3 regions of the Clostridium cochlearium genome follow, and region 1 is predicted to be linked to each of the others. Evidence: riboswitches for the same ligand, from Rfam matches in the RefSeq annotation. Region 1 holds a riboswitch; each other region holds the start of a gene.
What was found. Region 1 has a riboswitch for S-adenosylmethionine ahead of CKV72_RS05655 (methionine ABC transporter ATP-binding protein). Riboswitches for the same ligand answer to the same signal wherever they lie in the genome.

Region 1 (4,293 bases):
AGATGTTAAAAACTTAGACAATAATATTTTACCCCGAGATACAGGCTGAACCATTAAAAGTTTTAAAGTAGGTGGAGTAAATTCACCAGATACAATATCCGAGGAAAATAATACTATAGCAATAGCTAATAAAAAATATCCTAAAACATCATTTATAATTAATTCTATGAATTTAAAAGAATTGAATTCCATTTCCATAGGAGGCATATTCTTTTCCAATAGAATATTTAGCTTTTCTATTTCTTTTCTTTCCCTAAGTTTTTCTACATTACTAAGACTATCTTCGTTTATTATTTTCTTTTTACTTTCAATGGATTCTTTTGCAGTAATTCTCCAATAATCTTCCTTTACATCAGAAGCAATGATTTTTTCTAACTTTGCTATATCTTTATCTATGTATATTAAAGCTTTATCTATATCCTTAATATATGGTTTTTCTTTATTAAGATTTTTTTCTTTAACTAAATTTTGTTTGTGTTCCTTTAAATATTCTAATCTAGCTTCTGGAGTATTTTGTTTTTTAAATTGTTCGCTTGATTTATGCTCGGATACAGCTATAAGGGATAACAAAAGTATAAAAGCTATCATAAAAAATATACTCTTTTTTTTATATATCAACTTTACAAATTCATTTTTTATTAAAGAAAGCATCTATAATTGTCCTCCTTCCATAAGCTCCATATATCTTTCTTCTAATACTTTATGTTCCTTATAAAATTCTTTTATATCAACATTGACTTCAACTAACTCTTTAATAACTCTATGAGAAGAATTTTTATCTATTTCTATATATATTTTATTATCAATAACCTTGTAGTGATGAATTAAATCTATATTGGGTAATAGAGTTTTAGCTAAATTTATGTCTTTAGGAATAAGTATGAAAGTTTCTTTTTCTACTATATAATCTATATTGTCAATGCTTTCAATGCATTGTAAAATACCTTTATTTATAAAAGCTACCTTTGAGCAAATTTGTTCAACTTCACTTAGTATATGAGAGGATATAAAAACAGAGGTTTTATATTTCTTTGTAACAGTTCTAATTATGTCCCTAAATTGTAAAATCCCATTTGGATCTAGTCCATTAGTAGGTTCATCTAAAATAAGCAATTTAGGATTTGAAAGCAGAGAGGCAGCAAGGCCTAGTCTTTGTTTCATACCTAAGGAATATTTTTTTACCTTTTGATTAATCTTATTTTCTAAGTTTACTAAATGAATAATTTCTTCTAATTTAGCTTTTGAAATTTTTCTTATTCTACATATTTGCATAAGATTTTCCCTACCAGAAAGGTAATTATATAATTCAGGGTTTTCTATAACAGCACCTACATAGGATAGGGCCTTTTCTCTTTCTTTTTTTAGATCATGTCCCATTATTTTAATTTTTCCTTCATTTGGATGAATAAGTCCTGTTAACATTCTTATGGTAGTAGTTTTTCCAGCACCATTAGGACCTAAAAAGCCAAAAATTTCTCCTTCTTTTATATTAAAAGAAATACTTCTTATTATAGGTCTACCTCCTATGTGTTTAGATATATTATCAACTTCTAATACATTCAATCAAATAACCTCCTAGCTGTTCATTAAGCATGCATAAGTCTTATTGTATTAAAATTCTAGCATATAAATAGAAATAAAAATCATAACAATTCCTTAATTTTATCTTAAAGGGGAAACTTTATTATATAATATACAATAATTAAAGTAAATTTAAGATTTTCATAAGAAAAAGTAATTAATAAACTGTTATTATATAATTAAAGAAATAATAAAATATAATTTATCTAAGAAGCAATAAAAATAAAGGAGAGAAGAATATGGAAAAGATAAAAAATACTATACCTAATTTATTTACCTTTGGCAATCTTATATTTGGTACCATGTCTCTAATTATGACTTTTGATGAAAGATATTCTATAGCAGGAATGTTTATTATAATAGCAGCATTATTGGATAGATATGATGGAAGAATAGCTAGAAGGCTAAATGTATCTAGTGAACTTGGAAAAGAATTAGATTCTTTGGCAGATTTAATTTCTTTTGGAGTTGCTCCTTCTGTGTTAATATACAGCATGTATAATTTTTCAGATAAAGGCCTTTTAGGATACTTTTTACTTTTAATTTTTCCGGTGGCAGGAGCTTATAGGCTTGCAAGATATAATATAGCAAGTTTTGATGGCGTTTTTTCTGGTATACCAATAACAATAGCAGGAATACTTTTAGTAATTTATTCACTAGGATCACCTTTTATAATTTATAATCAATTAATGACTTATTTAGTAATTATATTATTATCTTATCTAATGGTAAGTAAAGTAGAATTTAAAAAAGTGTAAATTTTTCTTGACAATACTTCAAACAAGCACTATAATCTAATACAAGATAAAAAACGAATAATAAAAGCTTATTAAGAGCGGTGGAGGGACTGGCCCTGTGAAGCCCGGCAACCTGTATATGTATTTTACATATTATAAGGTGCTAAATCCTGCGGTGTCAACCGAGAGATGAGGATTTGAAGGTAAAAACCTGAGGATTTCCTCAGGTTTTATTTATATTAAAATTTGCTAGGAGGGAATGACAAATGATCCAAATAAAAGATGTAGGCAAGCAATTTGGAAATATTAAAGTATTAAAAAATATAAGCCTAGATATAAAAGAAGGAGAAATATTTGGAATAATAGGAAGAAGTGGAGCTGGTAAATCTACTTTATTGAGATGTTTAAATGGGCTTGAAAATTATGATGAAGGAAGCATAACAGTAATGGGAAAGGAAGTTAAAAATCTTAATGATTTAGAACTTAGAAAACTTAGAAAAGATATGGGCATGATTTTTCAAAGTTTTAATATTATGAATTCTAAAAATGTTTATGATAATATAGCTCTACCTCTTCAAATATGGAAAAAGGATAAAAAATACATAGATGAAAAAGTAAAAGAGCTATTAAAATTGGTTGGACTAGAAAATAAAGCTAAAAGTTTTCCAAGGGAATTAAGTGGAGGGCAAAAACAAAGGGTTGCTATAGCCAGAGCTTTAACTATGGAGCCTAAAGTATTACTTTGTGATGAAGCCACTTCAGCTTTGGATCCAGAAACTACAAAATCTATATTAAAACTTATACAAAAAATAAATGAGCAATTAAAAATAACTGTAGTGGTAGTAACACATCAAATGGAGGTTATAAGAGAAATTTGTAATAGAATAGCATTAATAGATGGCGGAGAAGTAAGTGCTTATGGAGAAGTAAAAGATCTATTTTTAAGACCAGAAGGAGAACTTAAAAAGATAATAGAAGAAGAGGAACTATTACCAGATGAAGGGGTTAATATAAAATTATTTTTCCCATCTAATGTAAGTGAACAATCTGTTATAACATCTATGGCAAGAGAGCTAAATATAGATTTTTCTATAGTTTGGGGTAAATTAGAAAGTTTTAGACAAGAGGTTTTAGGAAGTTTAATTATAAATATAGAAGAAAATAAAAAAGAAGCTATTTGTGAATATCTAAGTAAAAAATCTATACCTTGGGAGGTGATTAAATGATTTCTGAAATACTAATTAAAGCTTTAAATGATACTGTGTACATGGTTTTCTTCTCAACTTTATTTGCAGTAATATTAGGATCTATTTTAGCCATAATACTTATAGTTACAGATGAAAAGGGATTAAAGCCTAATAAAATTATTTATAGCATATTGGATTTTATAATAAATATTTTAAGATCTTTTCCTTTTATAATACTTATGGTTGCAATTATACCTATTACAAAAGTTATAGTGGGTAAAAGCATTGGCAGGGAAGCAGCTATTGTTCCATTAACTATTGCAGCAGCACCTTTTGTTGCAAGGATTATTGAAACTTCCCTAAAAGAGGTGGATCCAGGTCTTATTGAAGCTGCTAAATCCTTTGGTGCTACAACATCACAAATATTATTTAAAGTTATGATAAAAGAAGCTTTTCCATCTATAGTTAGAGGAATAATATTAACTATTATAAACCTAATTGGTTACACTGCTATGGCAGGAGCTGTAGGTGGTGGAGGACTTGGAGCTGTTGCTATACAGTATGGTTATAACATGTTTAAGGTAGATATAATGGTTTATACAGTTATAATTCTTATAGTAATTGTTCAAATAATACAAGGTTTAGGAAATATTTTATATAATAAATTAATTAAATAAGGGGGCTATAAAAATGAAAAAAGTAGCAATTTTATTATCAACAATTATACTATCCATAGGACTTTTAGGATGTGGAGGAGAAAAAAAGGAGGCACAAGATACTAAAAGCGA
Region 2 (4,293 bases), 1.0 Mb from region 1:
ATACATAATTTATACCACTTTGTATTCTAAAAGGAGAATTTATATCAACTCCTAAATTTTTAGCTATTTTATCCGCTGTTTTAAATCCTATTCCTGAAATAGTTTCTGTTAATATATATGGATTTTCTTTCACTATTCTAATAGATTCGCTTTTAAATTTCTTATATATCTTGAGACAATGATTTATAGATATACCATACTCTTGAAAAAACATCATTATATTTCTAACTTCTTTTTGATCTTCGTAAGACTCTTGAATTATACCTATTTTTTTATCTCCTATGCCCTCTATTTCCTTTAATCTTTCAATATCATTCTCTAATATATGAAAAGTCTTCAATCCAAATTTTTGAACAATTTTTTTAGCTGTTACAGGCCCTATTCCGGGAATTATACCTGATGATAAATATCTTTCAATTCCTTTTTTAGTATCAGGAATGATTTCTTCACAACTTTCAACTTTAAATTGTCTTCCAAATTGAGGATGAATTACCCATTCTCCATATAATTTAAGATTTTGTCCCTCCGATATATAAGGTATACATCCTACTATAGTTGTTATAGAATTAGCATCTTCCTTAATTCTACTGACAACATATCCATTTTCATCATTCCTAAATATTATGGAATCAACGGTTCCTTGTATTTCTTCCATAAGATCTCCCCTAATTTTACTATTTTTATATATTATATCATACACCGCCTCTGGTTAATGAATAATGAACAATTTATAAAACTATATAATATTTATTTTTAATTATACCCAATAAAATTAAAAGTTTTCTGATTCAAGAAATAAAGTTTCACTAAATTGTCTATTATCCATCAATAAAAAACCCCAGTAAAAATTTACCAGGGTTTTTTTATATGCTTTTATATTAGATTAAGGCTTTTATTTGTTCCACTTTATTTAGATTTTCCCATGGAAGTTCTATATCTGTTCTTCCAAAATGTCCATAGGCTGCTGTTTGTTTATATATAGGCCTTCTCAAATCTAGCTCCTTTATTATAGCTGAAGGTCTTAAATTAAATACCTTATTAATTATTTCTATAATTTTCTCATCTTTTATTTTGCCTGTTCCAAAAGTCTCTACTGAAATAGAAACAGGTTTTGCTACTCCTATAGCATAAGCTAGTTGAACTTCCAATTTATCTGCTACTCCAGCTGCTACAAGATTTTTAGCTACCCATCTAGCTGCATATGCTGCAGATCTATCCACCTTTGTAGGATCTTTTCCTGAAAATGCTCCACCACCATGTCTTCCATATCCACCATAGGTATCAACTATTATTTTTCTTCCAGTTAATCCAGCATCACCTTGTGGTCCACCTACAACAAATCTTCCTGTTGGATTTATATAATAATGAGTATTTTCATCTAAAAGTTCGGCTGGTACAACTTTAGATATTACATGCTCAATAATATCTTTTTCTATTTGTTCTCTTGTAATTTCTGGTCCATGCTGAGTAGATACTACTATAGTATCTATTCTTACTACTTTACCATCTTCATATTCTACAGTAACCTGTGTTTTACCATCTGGTCTTAAATAAGGTAATGTTCCATTTTTTCTTACTTCGGATAATCTTCTAGATAATTTATGAGCCATAGATATTGCCATTGGCATATATTCTGGAGTTTCATTATCTGCATATCCAAACATCATTCCTTGATCCCCTGCTCCTATAACATCTTCATTATCTATTCCACCTTGTTTAGATTCTAAAGATTCATTAACACCCATAGCTATATCTGGAGATTGTTCTGATATAGATGTTAATACCGCACAGGTATCTGAATCAAATCCATATTTAGCTCTAGTATATCCTATATTTTCTATTGTATTTCTTACTATTTTAGGTATATCTACATAACAATTGGTAGTTATTTCCCCTGCTACCAAAACCATTCCTGTAGTTACACTAGTTTCACAAGCAACTCTACCATTTGGATCTTTTTCAAGTATAGCATCAAGTACTGCATCGGAAATTTGGTCACAAATTTTATCTGGATGTCCTTCTGTAACTGATTCAGATGTAAATAATTTCCTCATTTTTTTACCTCCTATTGTGTAGCTCTTATATAAAAATAAAGTCTCTTCTGATAAGAAGAGACTTGCTTTTTACTTGCTATCCCTCTTATCTTGCAGAATTTTCTGCAGGAATTGGCACCTTAATATTAAAAAATATTGGTTGCCGGGTTTCATTGGGCCCTTTCCCTCCACCTCTCTCGATAAGAGCTTTTTATCTAATTATATTACTAACTAATATTAGCACATTAATATTTAGCTGTCAATTATATATTATGCTATAATAAAAAAATAACACTAATATTTTAGTGTTATTTTTTGGTGGAGGAGGACGGATTCGAACCATCGAAGGCGAAAGCCAACAGATTTACAGTCTGCCCCCTTTAGCCACTCGGGAACTCCTCCATATATGGAGCTGGCAATAGGACTTGAACCTACAACCTGCTGATTACAAGTCAGCTGCTCTGCCAATTGAGCCATGCCAGCACATTTTAAGAAACTATGGTGGAGGAGGACGGATTCGAACCATCGAAGGCGAAAGCCAACAGATTTACAGTCTGCCCCCTTTAGCCACTCGGGAACTCCTCCACATATGGAGCTGGCAATAGGACTTGAACCTACAACCTGCTGATTACAAGTCAGCTGCTCTGCCAATTGAGCCATGCCAGCACATTTTCTATCGAACTTGTCGACAAAAACAAGTATACAATTATATTGTTAAAAATTCAAATGTGATTATAGTATAATAAATCGATATTAATCATTATATCTCTATTTTTCTCTTACTATCTCTTTCTTAACTATGTAGATAATTTAAATTGTACTATTTTTTATACTTCACTTAATGTATTGCTTATATTATAATGCTATTTAGATAAAATTTTAATTTTGAAAAGGAAGATTGATATGAAACAACTTTTAAGTAAACTTAGGAAAGCAGTAAGTGATTTTTCTTTAATAGAAGATGGCGATAATATTGCAATTGGCCTATCTGGTGGAAAAGATAGTATCGCTCTTCTGTATCTTTTAAGTAAATATAGAATGTTTTCTCCTGAAAAATTTAACATAATAGCAATTACTATAGATCCAGGAACAAATATGGATTTTTCTCCTTTAAAAGCTCTTTGTAAAGATTTAGATGTAAATTTTCACATAATAGATTCTAATATAAAGGAAATAGTATTTGATATTAGAAAAGAAAAGAATCCTTGTTCTCTTTGTGCCAATTTAAGACGTGGAATACTAAATGATAATGCTAAAAAGCTAGGTTGTAATAAAGTAGCATTAGGTCATCATAAAAATGATGCTGTTGAAACACTTTTATTATCTATGTTCTATGAAGGTAGAATTAGTTGCTTTCTTCCAAAAACTTATTTAGATAGGAAAGATATAACTGTAATTAGACCTATGGTATATATAGATGAAGAATCTATTAAAAATACTTCAATAAAATATAATTTTCCTATAATACAAAATCCTTGTCCTGCTAATGGTTTTACTAAAAGAGAATCTATAAAAAATTTAATAAAATCTCTAAAAAAAGATTTTCCTGATTTAGATAATAGATTATTAGGTGCTTTAACAAATTCTAATCAACTTTGTATTTGGAATAAACAAAATTAAACAATTTGCTATAATATTAATTACACCACCTTCATATAAATTATTGAAGGAGGTGTAATTTTTGGATAAAACCATGGTCCATTATAATGATCCTTTGGCTTATAAAATAATAGGAAATAGTTTAATAAACTTTTTAAATGAAAAAACTATAATAGTGTGTATAGGAACAGATAAATGCATAGGAGATTCTCTTGGTCCTATAACTGGTACAATTTTAAAAACAAAAGATTTTCCTCTGCCTGTCTTTGGAACAATAGAAAATCCAATCCATGCGTTAAATATAAAAATAAAAATGGAAGAAATATCTTCTTTATACCCTAATCATAGTATACTTGGCATAGATGCTTGTTTAGGAGAACCTAATAATATTGGATTTATACAATCACGAAATTATCCAATATATCCTGGAAAAGGTGTTGGTAAGGAACTTCCTCATGTGGGAAATCGTTCCGTAGTTGGAATAATCGATTCCACTGAAATGAATATATTTAATAATAATTCTATTCGACTTAATTTTATACTTAATATGGCCAAATCTATTTCTGAATCCATAATATATGGTTTAAAATTATCTTGTAAAGAATACATTTTGTCAAATAAAAATAAAGCAAAGATATAAATTCTTTGCTTTTTTATTTTT
Region 3 (4,293 bases), 1.0 Mb from region 1:
CCTGATGAAGATATATCACCTAGCAAAGTAGCACCAACTAGTATGTCTTTTTCAAAAAATAATTTTTTATATGTGTTATTTTGAGGATTTTCATAGGTTATACTAACCATATTATCAGAACAATTACCACAAGCAAACATCTTAGTGTTCATAGCTCTGAAAATAACAGCAGAAACAAAGTCTTTAAATGTTAAGTTATCTCCAGCAGCATTAGCGCCAGCAACTTTACCCATTTGAACTGCAGCAGGCCAGTTCCCATAATTTCTACCATTAAATTCAGCTATATCACCGCAAGCGTAAATATCGTTGATATTTGTTTCCATTTTTTCATTTACTATTACAGCGTTATTAGTTGATAACCCGCAGTTTTCTGCTAATTCTTTATTAGCTCTTATGCCAACTGAAAATATAACCATATCAGTTTTTATTTCTTTACCGCTTTTTAATTTAATAGATTTTACAGAAGCATCTCCTAAAATTTCAACAAGAGAATCATCTAGAATCATATTCACATTAGATTTTTCAATAGATTTTTGAAAAATTTTACTGGCCTTTTCATCTAGCTGACGTGGAAGCAATCTGTTAAAGAACTCCACAACGGAAACATCTAGACCTATGTTTTTTAATTCCCAAGCAGCTTCTAGTCCTAGTAATCCCCCACCAATGACGGTAGCATGTTTAGCTTTTTTAGCATAGTTTTTAATATTTTCAGCATCTTTTAGATTTCTTAATGTAAATACTCCATCGTTATTTGTACCTTTAATAGGTGGAATAAAATTATGTCCACCGTTGGCTAATATTAATTTATCATAGTTTAATATTTTGCTATTAGATAATATTACTTTTTTATCAATAGGATTAATATCAGTAACAGCAGTATTCAAAATGAGATTTATATTTTTTTCTTTAAACCAATTTTCCTTAGATAAATAAAAGTTAGATGGCAAATTTTCTTTGCTTAAGTATTCTGATAGTAGTGGCCTGTAATAACTATTTGTATTTTCTTTAGATATTATAGTGATATTACAGTTCTCATTTCTATTTCTTATGGAATCTGCAGCATAAAATCCAGCTGCACCATTTCCTATAATTACAAAATTTAATTTTGAATCATCTGCAAAATTGTTTGAACTTACTATCACTTCTTCAAAGTCATCAGAAGATGCACCGCATACAGGACAAGGATTAGGTGGTGTATCGCCATCAAATATAACACCACAAACTAAGCATTTCCATTTTTTATACATAACAACACCTCGAATATGAAAAAAGTTATTAGTTAATGATAATTATATATTAATAATATGTGTATATCAATGTATATTGTTAATATATAAATAATTAAACAATAATTATATATTGCTTGTACAGCTATAATGTGATAAAATGAATTTTGAATTTAATAATGGATTCTTATCAAGAGAGGTGGAGGGACTGGCCCTATGAAACCCGGCAACCAAAAATAATTATTTTAAGGTGCCAATTCCAGCAGGTAAAACCTGATAGATAAGAGATGGAGAAATGTAAACTTCTTGCTTTTATCTGCAAGAAGTTTTTTTATAATTAAAGTTGGGAGGATTTATATATGAAAAATAAATTACAAGGTAACGCCATTGCTTTGTTACCGTTACTTATATTTATAGCATTATATGCAGGCATGGCAATAATTTCTAAGGACTTCTATTCTATATCCGTAATAGTACCATTTTTGATTTCAGCTATTGTAGCTATAGGAATGAATAGAAAAGAATCTTTAAATAAAAAAATAGAAATATTTTGCAAAGGTGCAGGCAATAGTGAAATAATTTTAATGTGTGTAATATTTATTTTAGCAGGAGCTTTTGCAGAGGTAGCTAAAGACATGGGAGCGGTGGAGTCAACTGTAAATCTAGGATTAAATATTTTACCTAGCAATATATTGATAGCTGGTGTATTTATAATATCTTGTTTTATAGCCTTATCTATAGGAACATCAGTGGGAACCATTGTCGCACTTTCACCAATGGCAGTAGGCATTGCAGAAAAGATAAATATACCTGTAGCTTTAGTAATTGGAGCAGTTGTAGGTGGAGCTATGTTTGGAGATAATCTTTCTATGATATCAGACACAACTATAGCAGCTACAAGAACTCAAGGATGTGAACTTAAAGATAAATTCAAAGCTAATTTTTTTATAGTTTTGCCAGCAGCTATAATAACAACAATTATTTTCGCGTTAGTTACATTAGGAACTCATGGTGTATTAAAAGAAACCTATGACTACAATATAATTAAAGTATTGCCATATTTATTAGTGTTAATTTCGGCACTATTAGGGGTAAACGTATTATTAATATTAGTAGCAGGATTATTTCTTTCTTCTATGATAGGCTTAGTTTATGGAGCATTTGATGTAGTAGGGTTATGCAAATCTATATCAAATGGAATTAGTGGAATGTCAGAATTAATTATAGTTTCGCTAATTATAGCAGGGATTGTAGAAATTATAAAATTTAATGGAGGAATAGAATTTTTATTAAATTTTATAAAAGGAAAGATTAAAAGTAGAAAAGGTGCAGAATTTAGCATAGCGTTATTAGTTACTTTAGTAGATATATGTACTGCTAATAATACTATAGCTATTGTAACAGCAGGACCGTTAGCAAAAGACATATCAAAAGAATATAATATAGAACCTCAAAAATCAGCTAGTTTACTTGATACATTTTCTTGTTTTTCTCAGGGTGTTATACCTTATGGTGCGCAACTTTTAGCAGCTTCTACTCTAGCTAATATATCACCATTTGCCATTATGAAATATTTATATTATCCTTATTTAATGGTTATATTTGCTTTATTGTCAATAATATTAGGATTACCTAGATTTAAAACTGTAGATAAAGCTAGTACTGTAAAAAGCTATTGATTATAATATAGGTTAGAGTATAATAAAAAATAAAACAAATGAAGGAGAAAATCAATGGAGTTATTAACAGTATTTTTAATGTCAGCGGTACCCATAGTAGAACAGAGAGGTGCTATACCTATGGGTATATTTGCTTATAATATGAATCCAATATTAGTGCTTATAGTAAGTTTCATAGGCAGTCTTTTACCGGTACCTTTTATATTATTGCTTTTTAATAGCATATTTAAATGGATGAAGAAATATAAAATATTTGAACCCTTAAATAATATTATTGAAAATAAAATTCAAAAAAACACCGGAAAATTAGAAAAGTATAAAGAAATTGGATTAATTATATTTGTTGGAATTCCATTACCGACAACAGGGTTATGGACAGGCAGTGCTGTAGCAGCTTTTATGGGATTGGATTTTAAAAAGTCATTTTTTTGTGCTATGATAGGGGGATTAATTTCTGCCATTGTAATTACAGCTGCATGTATAGTTTTTCCCGCATTTATTCCACATTAGGAATAATCTTTATATAACTTTTAACAAAGAAATTTTTAATTCGACAGTGAAATTGTAATTAAATACAAGTTATTTCCACAAGTAGTAAATACCATTAGCCTTTATAAAGTTTTTAAGTATTTCATGTCATAATATAAATATAAAATAAAAAGAATGATTATCATGAAGTGACAAGTTTTTTTAGAGTATAGTGTTAATATGATATTAAAGTTAGGATTTAGGGGGGTATAATATGGTAGTTGTGGAAGATTTAAAAAAGGTTTATAAAGAAGGTGAATTAGAGCACAATTACTTTTACAGAATGACAAAAGGCAATATATATTTAAGTGGCTATAAGAATCCTATAGAATTGCAATCATATGGCATAGAAATCGAAAGACAAGATATAATTAAAGGTAGTATAATAAATATAGAAAGAGATTATGTTAAAAATATAAGTTGTCAAAGATATAAGGTACATAAATTGTTAAAATTATTATACGACAATTTTGTATCACCAATCCATTTAATAGATATAATAGGAGAGTATATAGATAACTATATAGAAGACTTTGACAACGAATTAAAAGAAATTGCTATGAATTAAAAGAGGTGAGAACCTCTTTTTTATTTACATATTTAGATACTGGAAGAGGTGTAATAAGTGATAATAGGTATAGGAGTAGATATTATAGAGATAAATAGAGTTAAAAATGCCATAAAAAGAAATGAAAAATTTATAGAAAAAATATTTAGCGAAGAAGAAATTAAATATTTAAAGAAAAAAGATTTTAAATATGAATCTATAGCAGGAAAATTTGCAGCAAAAGAAGCAATAGTAAAAGCTTTAGGAACTGGATTTAGGAATATGAAAATAAAAGATATAGAAATTACAAATA

Region 2: linked by a shared signal. The riboswitch ahead of metK (methionine adenosyltransferase) and the one ahead of CKV72_RS05655 (methionine ABC transporter ATP-binding protein) in region 1 are both predicted to bind S-adenosylmethionine.
Region 3: linked by a shared signal. The riboswitch ahead of CKV72_RS10760 (Na+/H+ antiporter NhaC family protein) and the one ahead of CKV72_RS05655 (methionine ABC transporter ATP-binding protein) in region 1 are both predicted to bind S-adenosylmethionine.

What each region holds. Positions count from the first base shown of each region.
Region 1 is NZ_LT906477.1:1,167,008-1,171,300, reverse strand. Features, by position in the region: gene CKV72_RS05670 (ABC transporter permease subunit) at 1-651, opposite strand, end outside; gene CKV72_RS05665 (ABC transporter ATP-binding protein) at 652-1,563, opposite strand; gene pssA (CDP-diacylglycerol--serine O-phosphatidyltransferase) at 1,821-2,339, shown strand; SAM riboswitch class I at 2,405-2,514, shown strand; gene CKV72_RS05655 (methionine ABC transporter ATP-binding protein) at 2,585-3,544, shown strand; gene CKV72_RS05650 (methionine ABC transporter permease) at 3,541-4,182, shown strand; gene CKV72_RS05645 (MetQ/NlpA family ABC transporter substrate-binding protein) at 4,196-4,293, shown strand, end outside.
Region 2 is NZ_LT906477.1:171,539-175,831, reverse strand. Features, by position in the region: gene recD2 (SF1B family DNA helicase RecD2) at 1-655, opposite strand, end outside; gene metK (methionine adenosyltransferase) at 879-2,054, opposite strand; SAM riboswitch class I at 2,137-2,240, opposite strand; tRNA gene CKV72_RS00870 (tRNA-Tyr) at 2,350-2,435, opposite strand; tRNA gene CKV72_RS00865 (tRNA-Thr) at 2,441-2,516, opposite strand; tRNA gene CKV72_RS00860 (tRNA-Tyr) at 2,533-2,618, opposite strand; tRNA gene CKV72_RS00855 (tRNA-Thr) at 2,624-2,699, opposite strand; gene CKV72_RS00850 (tRNA 2-thiocytidine biosynthesis TtcA family protein) at 2,937-3,653, shown strand; gene yyaC (spore protease YyaC) at 3,715-4,272, shown strand; gene mreB (rod shape-determining protein) at 4,292-4,293, opposite strand, start outside.
Region 3 is NZ_LT906477.1:2,199,179-2,203,471, reverse strand. Features, by position in the region: gene CKV72_RS10765 (FAD-dependent oxidoreductase) at 1-1,247, opposite strand, end outside; SAM riboswitch class I at 1,411-1,513, shown strand; gene CKV72_RS10760 (Na+/H+ antiporter NhaC family protein) at 1,586-2,905, shown strand; gene CKV72_RS10755 (COG2426 family protein) at 2,960-3,415, shown strand; gene CKV72_RS10750 (DUF6514 family protein) at 3,648-4,001, shown strand; gene acpS (holo-ACP synthase) at 4,059-4,293, shown strand, end outside.